2 regions of the Cobetia sp. 4B genome follow, and region 2 is predicted to be linked to the other one. Evidence: predicted binding sites of a transcription regulator. Region 2 holds the regulator's gene; the other holds the start of a gene.
The links. The regulator PhoB, encoded in region 2, activates phosphate uptake and scavenging genes when phosphate is short. The targets are predictions, from matches to a motif close to TGTCATANNNNTGTCANA.
Positions count from the first base shown of each region.

Region 1: H2O77_RS15865 (PhoX family phosphatase) is a predicted target of PhoB. The motif match lies at 4,777-4,794, and genes of this name have one in related genera.

Region 1 is NZ_CP059843.1:3,878,349-3,885,641, reverse strand. It holds gene H2O77_RS15890 (FAD-binding oxidoreductase) at 1-551, shown strand, start outside; gene folM (dihydromonapterin reductase) at 605-1,318, shown strand; gene H2O77_RS15880 (anti-sigma factor) at 1,498-2,208, opposite strand; gene H2O77_RS15875 (sigma-70 family RNA polymerase sigma factor) at 2,187-2,741, opposite strand; gene H2O77_RS15870 (3-deoxy-7-phosphoheptulonate synthase) at 3,469-4,629, shown strand; gene H2O77_RS15865 (PhoX family phosphatase) at 4,885-7,026, shown strand; gene ppk1 (polyphosphate kinase 1) at 7,230-7,293, opposite strand, start outside.
Region 2 is NZ_CP059843.1:4,245,512-4,252,804, reverse strand. It holds gene pstA (phosphate ABC transporter permease PstA) at 1-62, shown strand, start outside; gene pstB (phosphate ABC transporter ATP-binding protein PstB) at 59-904, shown strand; gene phoU (phosphate signaling complex protein PhoU) at 1,124-1,849, shown strand; gene cysZ (sulfate transporter CysZ) at 2,046-2,774, shown strand; gene phoR (phosphate regulon sensor histidine kinase PhoR) at 2,961-4,283, opposite strand; gene phoB (phosphate regulon transcriptional regulator PhoB) at 4,291-4,980, opposite strand; gene ubiA (4-hydroxybenzoate octaprenyltransferase) at 5,204-6,094, opposite strand; gene H2O77_RS17460 (chorismate lyase) at 6,160-6,738, opposite strand; gene H2O77_RS17455 (FAD-dependent oxidoreductase) at 7,057-7,293, shown strand, end outside.

The DNA.
Region 1 (7,293 bases), 370 kb from region 2:
GCCTGCTGGTCGCGGCCAATCAACTTGAGCTGCGTCTGCCCAGTGGCGAGTGCGTGCTGGACCTCGACGACCCCAGCCCCATCGTGCTGATCTGTGCCGGCACCGGCTTCTCGCAGATGCACGCCATGCTGCAGGCGGCGTTTGCACGTGGCCTGACCCAGCCCATCGAGCTGTGGTGGGCGGCGCGTGAGCGGCGTGATCTGTATCTGGAGAGCGCGGCGCTCAACTGGGCCGCCAGTCAGCCCAATTTCCGTTATTTCCCGGTGCTGGAAGAAGCGCCGGAAGTCGGTGATGCCCACCATCGCGCGCTGGAAGCGGCCGGTGTCGAGGCCGCTTTCAATGGCCATCTGGGGCGTATCGATGAGGCGCTGCGCAAGCACGCGGGCAGCATGGCGGGCAAGCGCGTCTATCTGTCCGGCTCGCCGGGCATGGTCTATGCCTGTGTCGATGCGCTGACGCCATTGGGTGTCGAGGCCAGCGCGCTGAGCTCCGATGTGTTCAGCTATGCGCCACGCGAGCCGCTGCTGGACCCGGCGCTGGTCTCCGCCTGAAGCAGCCTGACATTGCCTGAAGCTGCCTGACATTGTCTGAAGGAGTCGAGTGAATGAGCCAGTCCCCGATACTGATCACCGGTGGCGCCCAGCGTCTGGGGCGCTATTGTGCCGAGCGACTGATCGATGATGGTCATCCGGTCATCATCAGTTATCGACGCGAGCGGGAAGAGCTCGATGCCCTGCGCGCGCTGGGCATTCGCACCGTGCAGGCGGATTTCTCCAGCGAGGCAGGCATCCAGGCCTTCATCGCGGCGATTCGTGAGCTGACTCCGACATTGCGGGCCATCGTGCACAATGCCGGCGACTGGGCGCCGGATGGCGACGGCGAGGGGCAGGGCGAGCTGTTCGAGCACCTGTTCCGTGTCCACATGCAGGCGCCGTACCTGATCAATCTGGCGCTGCGCGATCTGCTGGAAGCCGGAGTCGAGACGCAGGCGGACATCGTCCACATGAGTGACTTCGTGGTCCAGAAGGGTTCGCGCAAGCATGCGGCCTACGCGGCCAGCAAGGCGGGACTCGAGAACCTGACCTTGTCGTTCGCGTCGATGTTCGCGCCACGCATACAGGTCAACACCATCGCGCCGGCGCTGATCATGCTGCGCCCGGGCGATGATGATGACTATGCCGAGCGTGCGTGCGCCAAGTCGTTGATGCAGCAGGTGCCCGGGCCAGGCGTCATCTGGCAGGCGCTGCGCTACCTGCTGGATAGTCCCTATGTCACGGGCACGACCCTGCCGGTGGATGGTGGCCGCCACCTGCGCTGATAGCTTCTGTCAGTGGTCTTTCGGCCATCGCTTTCGACTTCCGAGGCGTGACATTCGAGACCTGAGCACCGCACGAAAAAAAGCCCCCGCTGAAAAGCGGGGGCTTTTTTTCGTTGCTGCGACCGTTGCTGCGACCGTTGTTGCGACCATTGCTGCGACATTCTGCACCAGCGAAGCGCTTACAGGATGTGGCGGCCTTCGACCGGCGTCAGCTGACCCTTCTTGAGGGTCGGGCCCATCTGGTTACCGGAGGGGGCGCCCTGCGGGCTTTCCAGCGTGATCACCAGATCGCTGTCGGGGAAGGCGGCCAAATACTCCTTGGGCACCTCGACCTTCATGGTGCCGGAGTGCGGCAGGATGCCCAGTGACATCGGCTCCTTGCCATCCTTGGCCATCAGCCACAGCTCGCAGACCTTGCCGGGGGCCGGTGCTTCGGGCCTGACGGCCTGCACCATCATCTCGCCCGAATGGGAGGCGTTGACGATCCAGCCGGGGCTGCTGTCAGAGTTGTTGACCACGAACACGTAGTCGCTCTCCATGCCCGCGTTGTGCCCCAGGCTGAAGGTCAGGGTGACTGCCAGCGCCAGACTGAACGCCGTGGCGGTCATGCCCTGCCACAGGCCCAGGCGACGCCACCAGGGCTGACGGGCGGTGCCCGTCGCCTCGGCGATGCCTTGCCAGACATGGGCCGGTGGCGTGACGGGGGGAAGCTGTTCATTGAACACGTTGAGATGCTCGCGCCAGCGCTCCACATCACGTTGCAGGTCGTGGCTGACGGCCAGCAGTGACTCGAATGCCGCGCGCTCGTCGCGTGTCAATGTGCCGAGCGCATATTCGCCCGCTGCGGCTTCGCGCAGTTCCGGGTCGCTCAGATCAAATGACTCATGCATGTCTTCAACCTCTCGAGTCCACGACGGACCCAGCTCTTGACGGTGCCCAAGGGCTGGTCCAGTTGATTGGCCAGATCCTGGTGGGTGAGGCCTTCGAAGTAGGCCAGTTCCAGGGCGCGGCGTTGATCGTCATTCAGCTCGGCCAGGCACTGGTGGAGTTCACCACTGTGCTGGGCCAGGTCGACATCTGCCTCGATATCACTCCGCCCCGGCATGGCGGCGATCAATTCATCGCTGTCATGCTCGCTGGGTCGCTGTCGACGTATCCAGTCGATGGCGATGTTGCGGGTCATGGTGCCGAGCCAGGTCATCGGGCGGGCGCGGCCGGCGTCATACTGGGCGGCGGCGGCCCATACCCGGATGTAGACCTGCTGAAGACAATCCTGCGCGGATGCCTCATGTCTCAAGATACGCAGCAACTGAGCGTATAGATGCGCACTGGTCGCTCGATAGAGCTGATCCAGTGCCTTGGCATCCTGCCGGGCGCATCCCGACAGATACTCAATCAGTGCATCATTTCGGGAATCCTGCATGCATGCATTCCAAGCTGTGGGCGCGGTGTCAGGCACCGCTGGACGAATGCGTGTTGCCGATCATGTTGCTCGACAACCAAAGATTATACTGATGCCACTTCAGGCTGATAGCCCTTCTTTATGCGTGCGGGCAACGGTTTGTTGCCGGTTCACGCTTGCGCAGGACGATCTGGAGTGCAAGGATAGGCCTATCACCATTTTCATCGTCACTACTGGATACCGGCCCGACCCATGAATCAGACCACCAGCCACCGCCCGTTCACTGTCGCTGCCTGCCCTTCGGGCCAGGTCGTGACGGCGGCGTGTGCGGCCGGCTATTGGTATTGGTTTACACAGGGGCGCGCCTGAGGTTACGGCGCGCCTGTCTCGTACGGGCTGCCACCACCTTGAAGAACCCCCGGTCGCAGCCACGGCCGGGGGTTCTTGCGTTTCGGGCCTTGCGAAATCCATGACGAGAGGCATGTCACCCTAACGTGCCGACAATGATTGCAGCATGAATGACGAGAGGAATGACCATGCGCACCACTATCCTGACTACCCGCTTTTCTCTTGCCTCCGCTCGGGTCGTGCATGGTTATTGGCGCTGGCGATTTAGCGGCGTCCTGCCTCTTTCCGCTGTCACCGCGGGGCAGGGCGAGCAACACCGGGGTGACGATTCGCGAAGTCCCTGTCTGTCAGAATGAATATTGCGTGATGGAGCCAAGGCTTCATCACAGGAGAGAAGACCATGAACGCCAGCCTTGAACGCGTGTTGACCGCCAACCCGCACACTGCCGACGCCACTGTTGACCCCTTGACTGCCGAGAACGCCACCGTGACCCGCTCTGATGCCGCCCAGACACCGACCACACCCGGACGCATCAGTCGTGAAGCCCTGCCCAGCGCCAGCGAATTGCGCGAGCAGCTGCCGGTGGACGCCGCCCTGGCCGGCCAGATTCGCCAGCATCGCGATGAGATCAATGCCATTCTCGCCGGCGACGATGATCGTCTGCTGGTGGTGGTGGGGCCGTGCTCCATCCATGACCTCAAGGCCGCGCGTGAGTACGCCCAGCGCCTGGCGGTGATCGAGCCGCAGGTGCGTGATCGCCTCAAGCTGGTGATGCGTGTCTATGTCGAGAAGCCGCGCACCACGGTGGGTTGGAAGGGGCTGGCCTATGATCCGCATCTGGATGGCAGCGATGACATGGCTACCGGCCTGCGTCAGGCACGCGAGCTGATGCGCGAGATCAACCAGCTGGGCCTGCCGGTGGCGACGGAGCTGCTGCAGCCGCTGACCGCCGCCTACCTGGAAGACCTGCTCGGCTGGGCCGCCATCGGCGCCCGCACCACCGAGTCGCAGATCCATCGCGAGATGGCCTCCGGCCTCGGCTGTGCGGTGGGCTTCAAGAACGGCACTGACGGAGGCGTCGAGGTCGCCGTGCAGGCCATCGGGGCGGCGGCGCATGGGCATCGCCACTTCGGCATGGATGACAGCGGGCGTCCGGCGCTGATCGAGACCGCGGGCAACCCGCATACCCATGTGGTGCTGCGCGGCGGCCATGGCCAGCCCAACTATGACGCCGCCTCGGTGGCCGCCTGCCGACGTGAGCTGGAAGGCGCTGGCCTGACGCCGCGCCTGATGGTCGATTGCAGCCACGCCAATTCCCGCAAGGACCACCGCCGCCAGAGCGAAGTGATGCTGGATGTGCTCTCTCAGCGCCTGGCGGGGGATGATGCCTTGATCGGCGTGATGCTCGAGAGCCACCTCAATGAAGGCAAGCAGACCTTGCCGGCAGCGGAGAAGCTCTCCCAGCTGCGTCATGGCGTGTCAGTCACCGATGCATGCCTTGGCTGGGAAACCACCGAGCACCTGCTGAGCCTGGCCGCCGAGCGCTTGCGCGAGGCCTGAGATCAAACGCCAGACTCGCGCCTCGATGGGAGGATGACGTCGCGCTTGCCTGATGTTTGCTGAATTTGTCGGCTTGTCCTGAAGTCCCCAGCGCCCAACGGTCGAAAGGCCGTTGGGCGCTGTCGTCTCTTGCCTTTGTTGCCCGTTCGTCACGGAATTGTCATCGGGCTCGCGTATCACTCTTGTTGCCTTCGGCATGCCCTCAAGGGGCATGCCTGAACAGAACAACCCGAAACCTGACTACGGGGAAGCGACATGAGCAAGGAAATCGAAGACCATCGCCTGCTTAATCCCAGCAGCAACGAGACGTTCTCATCCGTCATCGAACGACACATCTCGCGTCGTCGTGTCCTGCAGGGTGGCCTGGGCATGGCGGCTGCCAGCATGCTGGGTGGTTTCGGTCTTGCGGGGCTGAGCACCACGGCCAACGCCGCCAGCAATGCTGCGGGCGAGAAGACGGCTCTGGCACTGGCCTTCGAATCGATCAAGGGTTCACGCACGGATGCAGTCGTGGTTCCCAAGGGGTATACCGCACAGGTGCTGGCGCCGTGGGGCACGCCGCTCAATGCCAAGGCACCCAAGTGGAGCAAGGATTTGGCGATGACGCCGGAGATCCAGCTCAACACAGTCGGCATGCATCACGATGGCATGCACAACTTCGCCTTGAGTGACGACACGGCCTCCAGCAACTTCCTGCTGGTCATGAACAACGAATACATCGATCAGGATGCTCTGTGGGCACCCAAGGGTGGCGCGACCAATGCGGATTCCGGCAAGCGTCCGGCCGATGAAGTGCGCACCGAGATCAATGCCCACGGCGTGACCATCGTCGAGGTCAAGAAGGCCAGCAACGGCAAGTGGGAAGTGGTAGGCGATTCGCGCTACAACCGCCGCTACACCAGCGCCAGCGAAATGAAGCTGAGCGGCCCGGTAGCGGGCAGCGATTACGTCAAGACGGCCTTCTCGCCGGATGGCATGCGCACCCGTGGTACCAACAACAACTGCGCCAACGGCTACACCCCGTGGGGCACCTACCTGACCTGCGAAGAGAACTGGCCGGGTTACTTCGTCAAGCGCAGCGATCGTCAGCTCGATGACAACCGCATCGGCATCGAGACCGAGCGTGGCCGCTATGGCTGGGAAACCGCCGCCGGGGATGCCAGTGAAGTCGATGGCGAGTTCGCGCGTTTCGACAACACGCCGACGGCAGACAGCGCCGACAAGGATTACCGCAACGAACCGCGGACCTTCGGCTATATCGTCGAGATCGACCCCTACACCGGCGAGCAGGCCATCAAGCGCACCGCGCTTGGCCGCTTCCGTCACGAAGGTTGCTGGCCGGGCAAGCTGGTCGAGGGTGAGCCGGTGGTCTTCTACTCCGGTCACGATTCGCGCAACGAGTACATCTACAAGTTCGTGTCGGACGCCAAGTGGGACGCCGCTGATGCCCGTGGCGCCGGTGACTTCAAGGACCGCCTGGCGATCGGCGACAAGTACCTGGACAAGGGCACGCTGTATGTCGCCCAGTTCTCCGCCGATGGCACCGGCATGTGGCTCAAGCTGACCCCGGACGCCGTGACCAAGGATGGCCGCACCCTGGCCGAGGCACTGGGGCTGGCGGCCGATGATCTGGCTGGCATCATCATCCACACCACCGATGCGGCTGACCTGATGGGCGCGACCCCGATGGACCGCCCGGAGTGGGGTGCGGTGGACCCGGTGTCCGGTGAGGTCTACATGACGCTGACCAACAACTCCAAGCGCACCGAGGAAGGCACTGACGCCGCCTTCACCAACGATGGCACCGCCATCGAGGAGCCGGGTGTCGGTTACAAGACGGCGCCGACCAACGCGGCCAATCCGCGTGGCAACAACGAGGCGGGTCAGATCATCCGCTGGCGTGAAGCGGGCGATCACAAGGCCTTCGATTGGGAGATCTTCGTGTTCGGCGCAGCGGCCAGCGATGCCGACAACCTGTCCGGCCTGACCGAGATGAACGAGTTCGCCAGTCCCGATGGCCTCTACTTCGACGGCCGCGAAGGTCAGGACAGCATCCTGTGGATCCAGACCGACAACGGCTACGAAGGTATCACCGAGGTCACCAATGACCAGCTGCTGGCGGTCGTGCCGGCAGGTCTCGAGCAGGCCGAGGGAGATGCGGCCGTGATCGGTGCCGACAACCAGGCGCAGCTCAAGCGCTTCGCGGTGGGCCCGAACGGTTGTGAAGTCACCGGGATCTTCACCGCCCCGGACAAGACCGCGATGTTCATCAACATCCAGCACCCGGCCAACTGGCCGCAGAGCGATGATGCCACCGCCGAGACCGACGGCAGTGTGCGTGCCCGCGCCGCGACCGTGGTCATCCAGCGCGAAGATGGCGGCCAGATCGGCGTCTGATGAAAGCCGCGCGTCAGGTGTGAACGCGAAGCCCCCGTATCGAGGATACGGGGGCTTTTTCATGCGCCTGAACCTGGCCCCGCTTCGCTTGAGGGCGCTTGGTCGATCAAGCGGGTGGGGAGGGCCAACGACAACGGCCCCCACGCAAGCGTGAGGGCCGAGAGTTCATGAGCTTTGTTCTGTCCTGACCTCGTCGAGCGCGATCAGGCCTTGGCGGCGTAGGCGAACAGCAGGGTTTCCTGCACGCTGATCGGTTCCGCGTCGCCG
Region 2 (7,293 bases):
ATCTGAGTGCCATTCGCCTGCGTCACATGCTGGCACAACGTTACAAGGGAGCCACCGAATGAGGCGTGACTCTGAACAGCCCAAGCCCCAGTTGTTTCTTCAGGAGACGCCTGCGCGGCCGGCTGAGGACATCTGCCTGGAAACCCGCCACCTGAGCCTCGATTATCAGGCACGTGTCGGCAAGGAGAACCAGACGCGCCGCGCACTGGAGGATGTCAGCCTGCAGATCGCACGCAAGCGCGTGACGGCCTTCATCGGGCCTTCCGGCTGCGGCAAGTCGAGCCTGTTGCGTACCTTCAATCGCATGACCGATCTCGACGAACAGTCACGTCTTTCCGGCAAGGTACTGCTCGAGGGCGAGGACATTCATGCGCGCGGCGTGGACGTGCCGATGCTGCGCCGCCGGATCGGCATGGTCTTCCAGACGCCCAATCCCTTTCCGATGTCGGTCTACGAGAACGTGGCCTTCGGGCTGCGGCTGGTCGGCGAGAATGACAAGCGCCACCTCGATGACAAGGTCGAATCCTGTCTGCGCTCCGCGGCGCTGTGGGAAGAAGTGAAGGACCGCCTGCACGACAGCGCGCTGGGGCTCTCGGGTGGCCAGCAACAGCGGCTGGTGATCGCGCGGACGCTGGCGGTCGAGCCGGAGGTGCTGCTGCTGGATGAACCGGCCTCGGCGCTGGACCCCATCTCGACGCTCAAGATCGAGGAGCTGATCCGTTCGCTGCGCTCGCGCCTGACGCTGATCATCGTCACGCACAACATGCAGCAGGCCGCGCGGGTGTCAGACGATACCGCCTTCCTGCATGAGGGCCGCCTGGTGGAATTCGCCCCGACCGATCAGCTGTTCACCAACCCGCGGCGCCGCCAGACGGAAGACTACATCACGGGGCGTTTCGGTTAGCGCGCTCATGCGCGAACGTGCAGCCGGGTAGCCCTTTCGCCCTGATATTGCTGACGATGGCGGCCAGATAGCGCCTTTGCGCCATGGGTGAAACATAACTGCAATCAAGTGTCGGCATGCTGAGGGGGAGCCCGCTGTGTCAGTCAGTAGTGGGCCATACTTGTCACGTCATTCATGTCACGCCCCCTGACTCGGTGGGCGACTTTCCGGGAGAGGGAAATGGATATCACCAGCGATTCGCACGGCAAGCATATCTCAGAGCAGTTCAATCACGAGCTGGATGCACTGAAGACACACCTGCTGGCCATGGGCGGACTGGTAGAGAAGCAGCTGCAGGATGCCGTCACGGCATTGCTGGAAGGCGACAGTGAAACCGCCACGCGGGTGCGCGACAACGACAAGGCTGTCAACGACATGCAGCTCAAGATCGATGACGAGTGCACCCGGGTGCTGGCCCGCCGTCAGCCGGCGGCCTCCGACCTGCGCCTGGTGCTGGCCGTCATCCGCGCCACCTCCGATCTCGAGCGTATCGGTGATGAATCGAGCAAGATCGCCCGCAACGCCATCTCGCTGGTCGAGAACGGCCAGAGCCCGCGCGGCATGGTCGAGGTGCGTCATCTCAGTCAGCACGTGCGCAGCATGGTGCGTGACTCCCTGACGGCCTTCGCGCGCTTCGATACCGACCTTGCCCTCAAGGTGCTGCGTGAAGACGCCTCGGTGGATCTGGAATATCAGAGCGCGATGCGCTCGCTGATGACTTTCATGATGGAAGATGCGCGTCAGATCACGCCGGTGCTCAACGTGATGTGGATTCTGCGTGCGCTGGAGCGCATCGGTGACCACGCCGACAACCTGGCCGAGTACGTCATCTTCCTGGTCAAGGGCGTGGATGTGCGTCACACCGATACCCATGACCTGAAGCCGCAGGACCTGGACAAGAAGTGAGCTGACGCGCTTCCCTGCCCCTGTGTAGCGTCTTTCGCCCCGCTCCTGCTTACCGGCAGGTCGCGGGGCGATTGCGTCGTGGGAGCGCGAGCGGTGTCAGGCGGCCGACAGCTGCGCCGCGCAGGCGGGAGTGCTAGGGTGTGGCTCCGGCCAGCCCGCTGGCTGGCCGGTTCTTTTGAGATGACGAGGACGTCGCATGATTGATGCCGTATCGGCGCTGGTCCGCGGGACCCGCATGGTCTATACCCCCGGGCTGCGCCGCTTCGTATTCGTACCGCTGGCGATCAACCTGGTGCTCTACAGCATCACGCTGTGGGTGTTGTTCAACCAGTTCGGTGGCTGGATCGATTACTGGATGCTCAAGGTTCCGGCGTGGCTGGACTGGCTCAGCTGGTTGATCTGGCCGGTGCTGGTGGTGAGTCTGTTGCTGGTGGTGTTCTTCACCTTCAGCCTGGTGACCAACCTGATCGCCGCGCCCTTCTACGGCATTCTGGCCGAGAAGGTCGAGCATCGTCTGGATGGCACCCTGATCGACGATGATCGTGGCCTGATGAAGATCGGCGTCGACTCGCTGGGGCGTGAAATGGCCAAGCTGGGCTACTTCATCCCGCGCATGATCGCGCTGTTCATCATCGGCTTCATCCCGGGCCTGAACCTGCTCTCGCCGCTGTTGTGGGGACTGTTCTCGGCCTGGAGCATGTCGATCCAGTACCTCGACTACCCGATGGACAACCATCAGGTCAGCTTCGGTGACATGAAGCAGCGCCTCAAGGCGCGCTGGTGGCCCTCACTGACCTTCGGCGCCGCGGTGTTCGTCATGACGCTGGTGCCGCTGGCCAATCTGCTGTTCATCCCGGGCGCCGTCGCCGGGGCGGTACTGATGTGGCAGAGCCACTACCGTCAGTTGCCGGCACCGCGTCGTTGAGACAGCCTGTCGCAGAGCTGGCTTGTCGCTGAACTGATTCGTCGCTAAGTTGGCACGTCGCTGAAATAGCCGCAGCGTCGTCTGATTGACCAAACGAAACGCCCCGCAGACGCCTCCTTTCGAGGTGGCTGCGGGGCGTTCTGCGTTGGGCTGGCGTCCGGGTCAGATCATCACGGAATCAGCCCATCACTGGGCTAGCGCACTGCTGGCCTGGGGAGCGCTCGCCTGACAGGCACGCTCGTCGGGGAAGTGACAGCGGAAGCGCGCGCCCTCGCCGGGGTGGCTGTCGATCTCCAGATGGCCCTGATGGCGAATCAGCACATGCTTGACGATGGCAAGCCCGAGGCCGGTGCCTCCCGTGGCGGTGCTGCGGCCCTTGTCGATGCGGTAGAAGCGCTCGGTCAGGCGCGGCAGGTGGACCGGGTCGATGCCGTCCCCGTCATCTTCCACCTCGACCAGCAGGCCCTGGTCATCCGCCTTCCAGCGCAGGGTGATGTGACAGTCTTCGGGGGTGTAGCGCACCGCATTGAAGACCAGATTCGAGATCGCGCTGCGCAGCTCCTGCTCCTCACCGCGCAGAGACAGGCAGGCATCGGCCTCGATGGAGAAGGTGTGGCGCCCCTGGGACAGGCCTTCGGCGTCGTCGCGGATATGGCCGAGCAGGGCGCTCATGTCGATGCAGCGACCATTGTCGGACAGCTCGTCGGTTTCCAGGCGTGACAGGGTCAGCAGGTCCTCGACCAGGTGCTGCATGCGGTCGGTCTGGCTCTGCATCTGGCCCAGTCCACGCTGCCAGCGCGGTGGCAGGTCATCGGCGTAATCGGAGTAGGTCTCGAGATAGCCGGCCAGTACCGTCAGCGGCGTGCGCAGCTCATGGGAGACATTGGCCACGAAGTCGCGGCGCATCTCTTCAAGACGATAGAGGCGGGTGACGTCACGCAGCATGACCAGACGCTCGTTGTCACCGAACAGGGTGATGGAGATCTGCAGCGTCAGGTTGTCAGACAGCGGCGACTGGAGTGTCAGCGGCTCGCGGTAGGCCAGCCGATTGAAGTAGTCGATGAAGACGGGGTCACGCAGATAGTTGGTGATGTGCTGGCCACGGTCGTGGCTGGCCTTGAGACCGACCAGCTGCTCGGCAGCGCTGTTCCACCATTCCATGTCACCGTGGTTGTCCAGCATCACCAGGCCGTCGCGCATGGCCTCGGAGGATTCCTGGATACGGTTGAGGATGCTGCGCAGTCGCTCCTGAGCCTGACGCTGGCCCTTCTGGTAGCGGTAGAGACGATCGAGCAGGTCTCCCCAGACGCCATCGCCGGGAGGCGGCTCTTCATGGGGATTGGTGATCAGCCAGGTGTAGAGGCTCTTCAAGTGCTTGAGATGGACGAACAGATACAGCGAAAGGCCCAGCGCCAGGCCCCAGCCCAGATGGCCCAGCAGGCCACCGATCAGGCCGAAGCCACCGGCAAGGTAGCCGAGGCGCCATAGCTCGTTGGTCCAATAGCGCATGAATCCCTCAGGCCTGAGCGCTGAAGCGGTAACCGGTGCCGCGGACGGTCTGGATCAGATGCTGATGGCCTGTGCCCAGCGCCTTGCGCAGGCGACGGATGTGCACGTCCACGGTGCGCTCCTCGACATAGACGTTGCCGCCCCATACCTGGTCGAGCAGCTGGCTGCGCGTGTAGGCACGCTCCTGATGCGTCATGAAGAACTGCAGCAGGCGATATTCGGTCGGGCCGACATCCAGCGAGTTGCCGTGGGCGGTGACGCGGTGGCTGGCCGGGTCGAGCATCAGGCCCTCGACTTCCACCGCCTCCTCGACTCCCTTGGGAGTGGTGCGACGCAGCACGGCCTTGAGACGGGCGACCAGCTCGCGCGGCGAGAAGGGCTTGGTGATGTAGTCGTCGGCCCCGGCTTCCAGGCCTTGAATCTTGTTGTCTTCCTCGCCCTTGGCGGTCAACAGGATGATCGGCAGCTCCGAGGTGGTCTCGTCACGCTTGAGGCGCCGCGCGAGCTCCAGGCCACTGGTGCCCGGCATCATCCAGTCCAGCAACAGCAGATCGGGCTTTTCATCGACGACAATGGCGTGGGCGTCCTGGGCATTGTCTGCCTCCAGCACGCGGTAATCCGCCATTTCGAGGGCAACGGCGATCATCTCGCGAATCGAGGATTCATCGTCGACAATCAGTACGGTCTTGGAGCTCATCGCTAGATCCCATGCAGCAGTCGGCGCACGCGCCAGAATGACAAGTCGATGACGATTACAACCCGCTTATATGACAACGAGATGACAACTGCCAGCATGGCAGCTTGCACGCAAGCCTGCCAGCCGCCTTGGAGGCGCGGCAGGCAGGCATGAACCGTGGGCTGGGGAGCAACAGAGGGCAGAGGTCGCTTTAAATTAAATAATACTAATGTTTATGCAGGAGTCAGCTCATCGGCCAGGTCGCCAGGGCGATACCGGCGAAGATCAGCAGACCTGTCCAATGATTGTTGAGGAAGGCCTGGAAGCAGGGCGCACGCTCACGCTCACGGATCAGACGTTGCTGCCAGACGAAGGTGACGGCGGCGGCGGCCAGCCCCAGCCAGTAGAAGATGCCCAGCGCCAGCTGCAGGCCGATGCCGATCAGCACCGCCAGCATGCCCAGCTGCAACAGGCCGATCATCAGCTTGTCGGCACGCCCGAACAGCACGGCGGTGGACTTGATGCCCACCTTGAGGTCGTCGTTGCGATCGACCATCGCGTAGGCGGTGTCGTAGGCCACCGTCCACATCAGATTGGCCGCGAACAGCCACCAGCCGTAGGTCGGTACCTCCTCCAGCGTCGCGGCGAACGCCATCGGAATCGCCCAGCCGAAGGCGGCGCCCAGCACCACCTGGGGCAGATGATGGAAGCGCTTCATGAACGGATAGCTGGCCGCCAGCAGCACGGCGACGATCGACAGCAGCACCGTGGTCAGGTTGGTGAAGCACACCAGCACGAAGGCGGCCGCGACCAGCCCCCCGAACAGCGTCAGCGCCTCGCGCTCCGAAATGCGACCCGAGGTCAGCGGCCGGTCTCGCGTGCGCTCGACATGCTTGTCCCAATGGCGGTCGGCGTAGTCGTTGATGACGCAGCCGGCGGCGCGCATCAGATAGACCCCGGCGATGAAGATCAGCAGGGTCGTGCGCTCGGGAATGCCATCTGCCGCCAGCCACAGTGCCCACAGGGTCGGCCACATCAGCAGCCAGGTGCCGATGGGGCGGTCCAGCCGTGTCAGGGCGAGGTAGTCGGCCAGTCTGGAAGGACGCGAAGCGGCGGAAGTGGATGACGCGGTCATCGGGACTCCTGGGCGGGTGGTAGTGGGCAAGGGAAGAGAGAAACGAGGCCAGTCGGGCGCAAGGCTCAGGCCAGCTGCAGCGCGTGCTGGAAGGCCGGCGTGAAGCCCTCCTGCACCAGCACCTTGAAGCGACCATGCGAGAACATCGAGCGGCGCATCCACAGGCTGGTGGTGCGGGCCAGCGGCCTGGGGCTCGAAAGCACCAGCGGGGCGCGGCTGACATCGATGGCGCTGCGGGTCAGGTCGGGCTGGCGAAACAGCCAATGGCCCAGCGAGCGCTCGCCCAGCGTCGAGAGGCGATGACCGTGAGCCAGGTCCAGCGCCGCCAGCGAGCGTGCGATCACCCATGGCGTATCGCCATGACAGAGCGCCACTTCGCGTCGCCAGACATGCCGGCGTGGGCCGATGCCCAGCAGGCGTGCCTCATCCAGCCGCGCGGGGCCGGTGTCCTGCAGCAGCAGGCGCACGCGCAGGCCCTGAATGGGCTGGCCATCGCGTTCATCCTGCTGCTTCATGGCGCTGGCAAGACGCTGGGTCAGCGAGTCCGACGAGGAGAGCCACGCCCACCAGCCGGCCGGCATGACACCTTGCAGTGCGGCAGCCGGCTGCCAATGACGGCGCACCGCCGCCGAAGCAGCGGGCATGACGCGCGTGGGCAAAGGCCAGCGAGGCGCAGGCTGGCATAGGGGCTCGGCTGACGAATGAGGCGCCTCACAGGTGGAGGTCTGTGGCGTGAGCGCTGCGCGATGAGGCTCGCCTGCTGGGCATCGGACCACGGTGAATTCCCTGTCAGGATGACGAAATGGCGAGTCTAGCATGGCCGGGCGGCAAGGCCTCCCGCTCAGGCATGCCTGCACTGCTGGCGGGCTGGTATGCTGGGCGCATTCATCGGCGTTCATGACGGACGCTGCTGGCGCTCTTTCATCAGCGCTTCCTTCGGATCGATCTCAGGAGATGGTGCCATGCACGACCCTCGCACCCTTGTCATCATTGGTACCGGCATGGCGGGCATTGGTCTGGCGCGCGCGCTGCGTGCGCGTGACAAGGACAGCCGGCTGATCCTCATCAGCCAGGACAGCGGCCACGATTACGCCAAGCCGATGCTGTCCACCGCCTTCGCCAAGAAGATGTCGGCCACCGACCTGTCGCGTCAGGCGCCGGTGGCGCTGGTGGACGAGCTGAATGCCGAGCTGCGTACC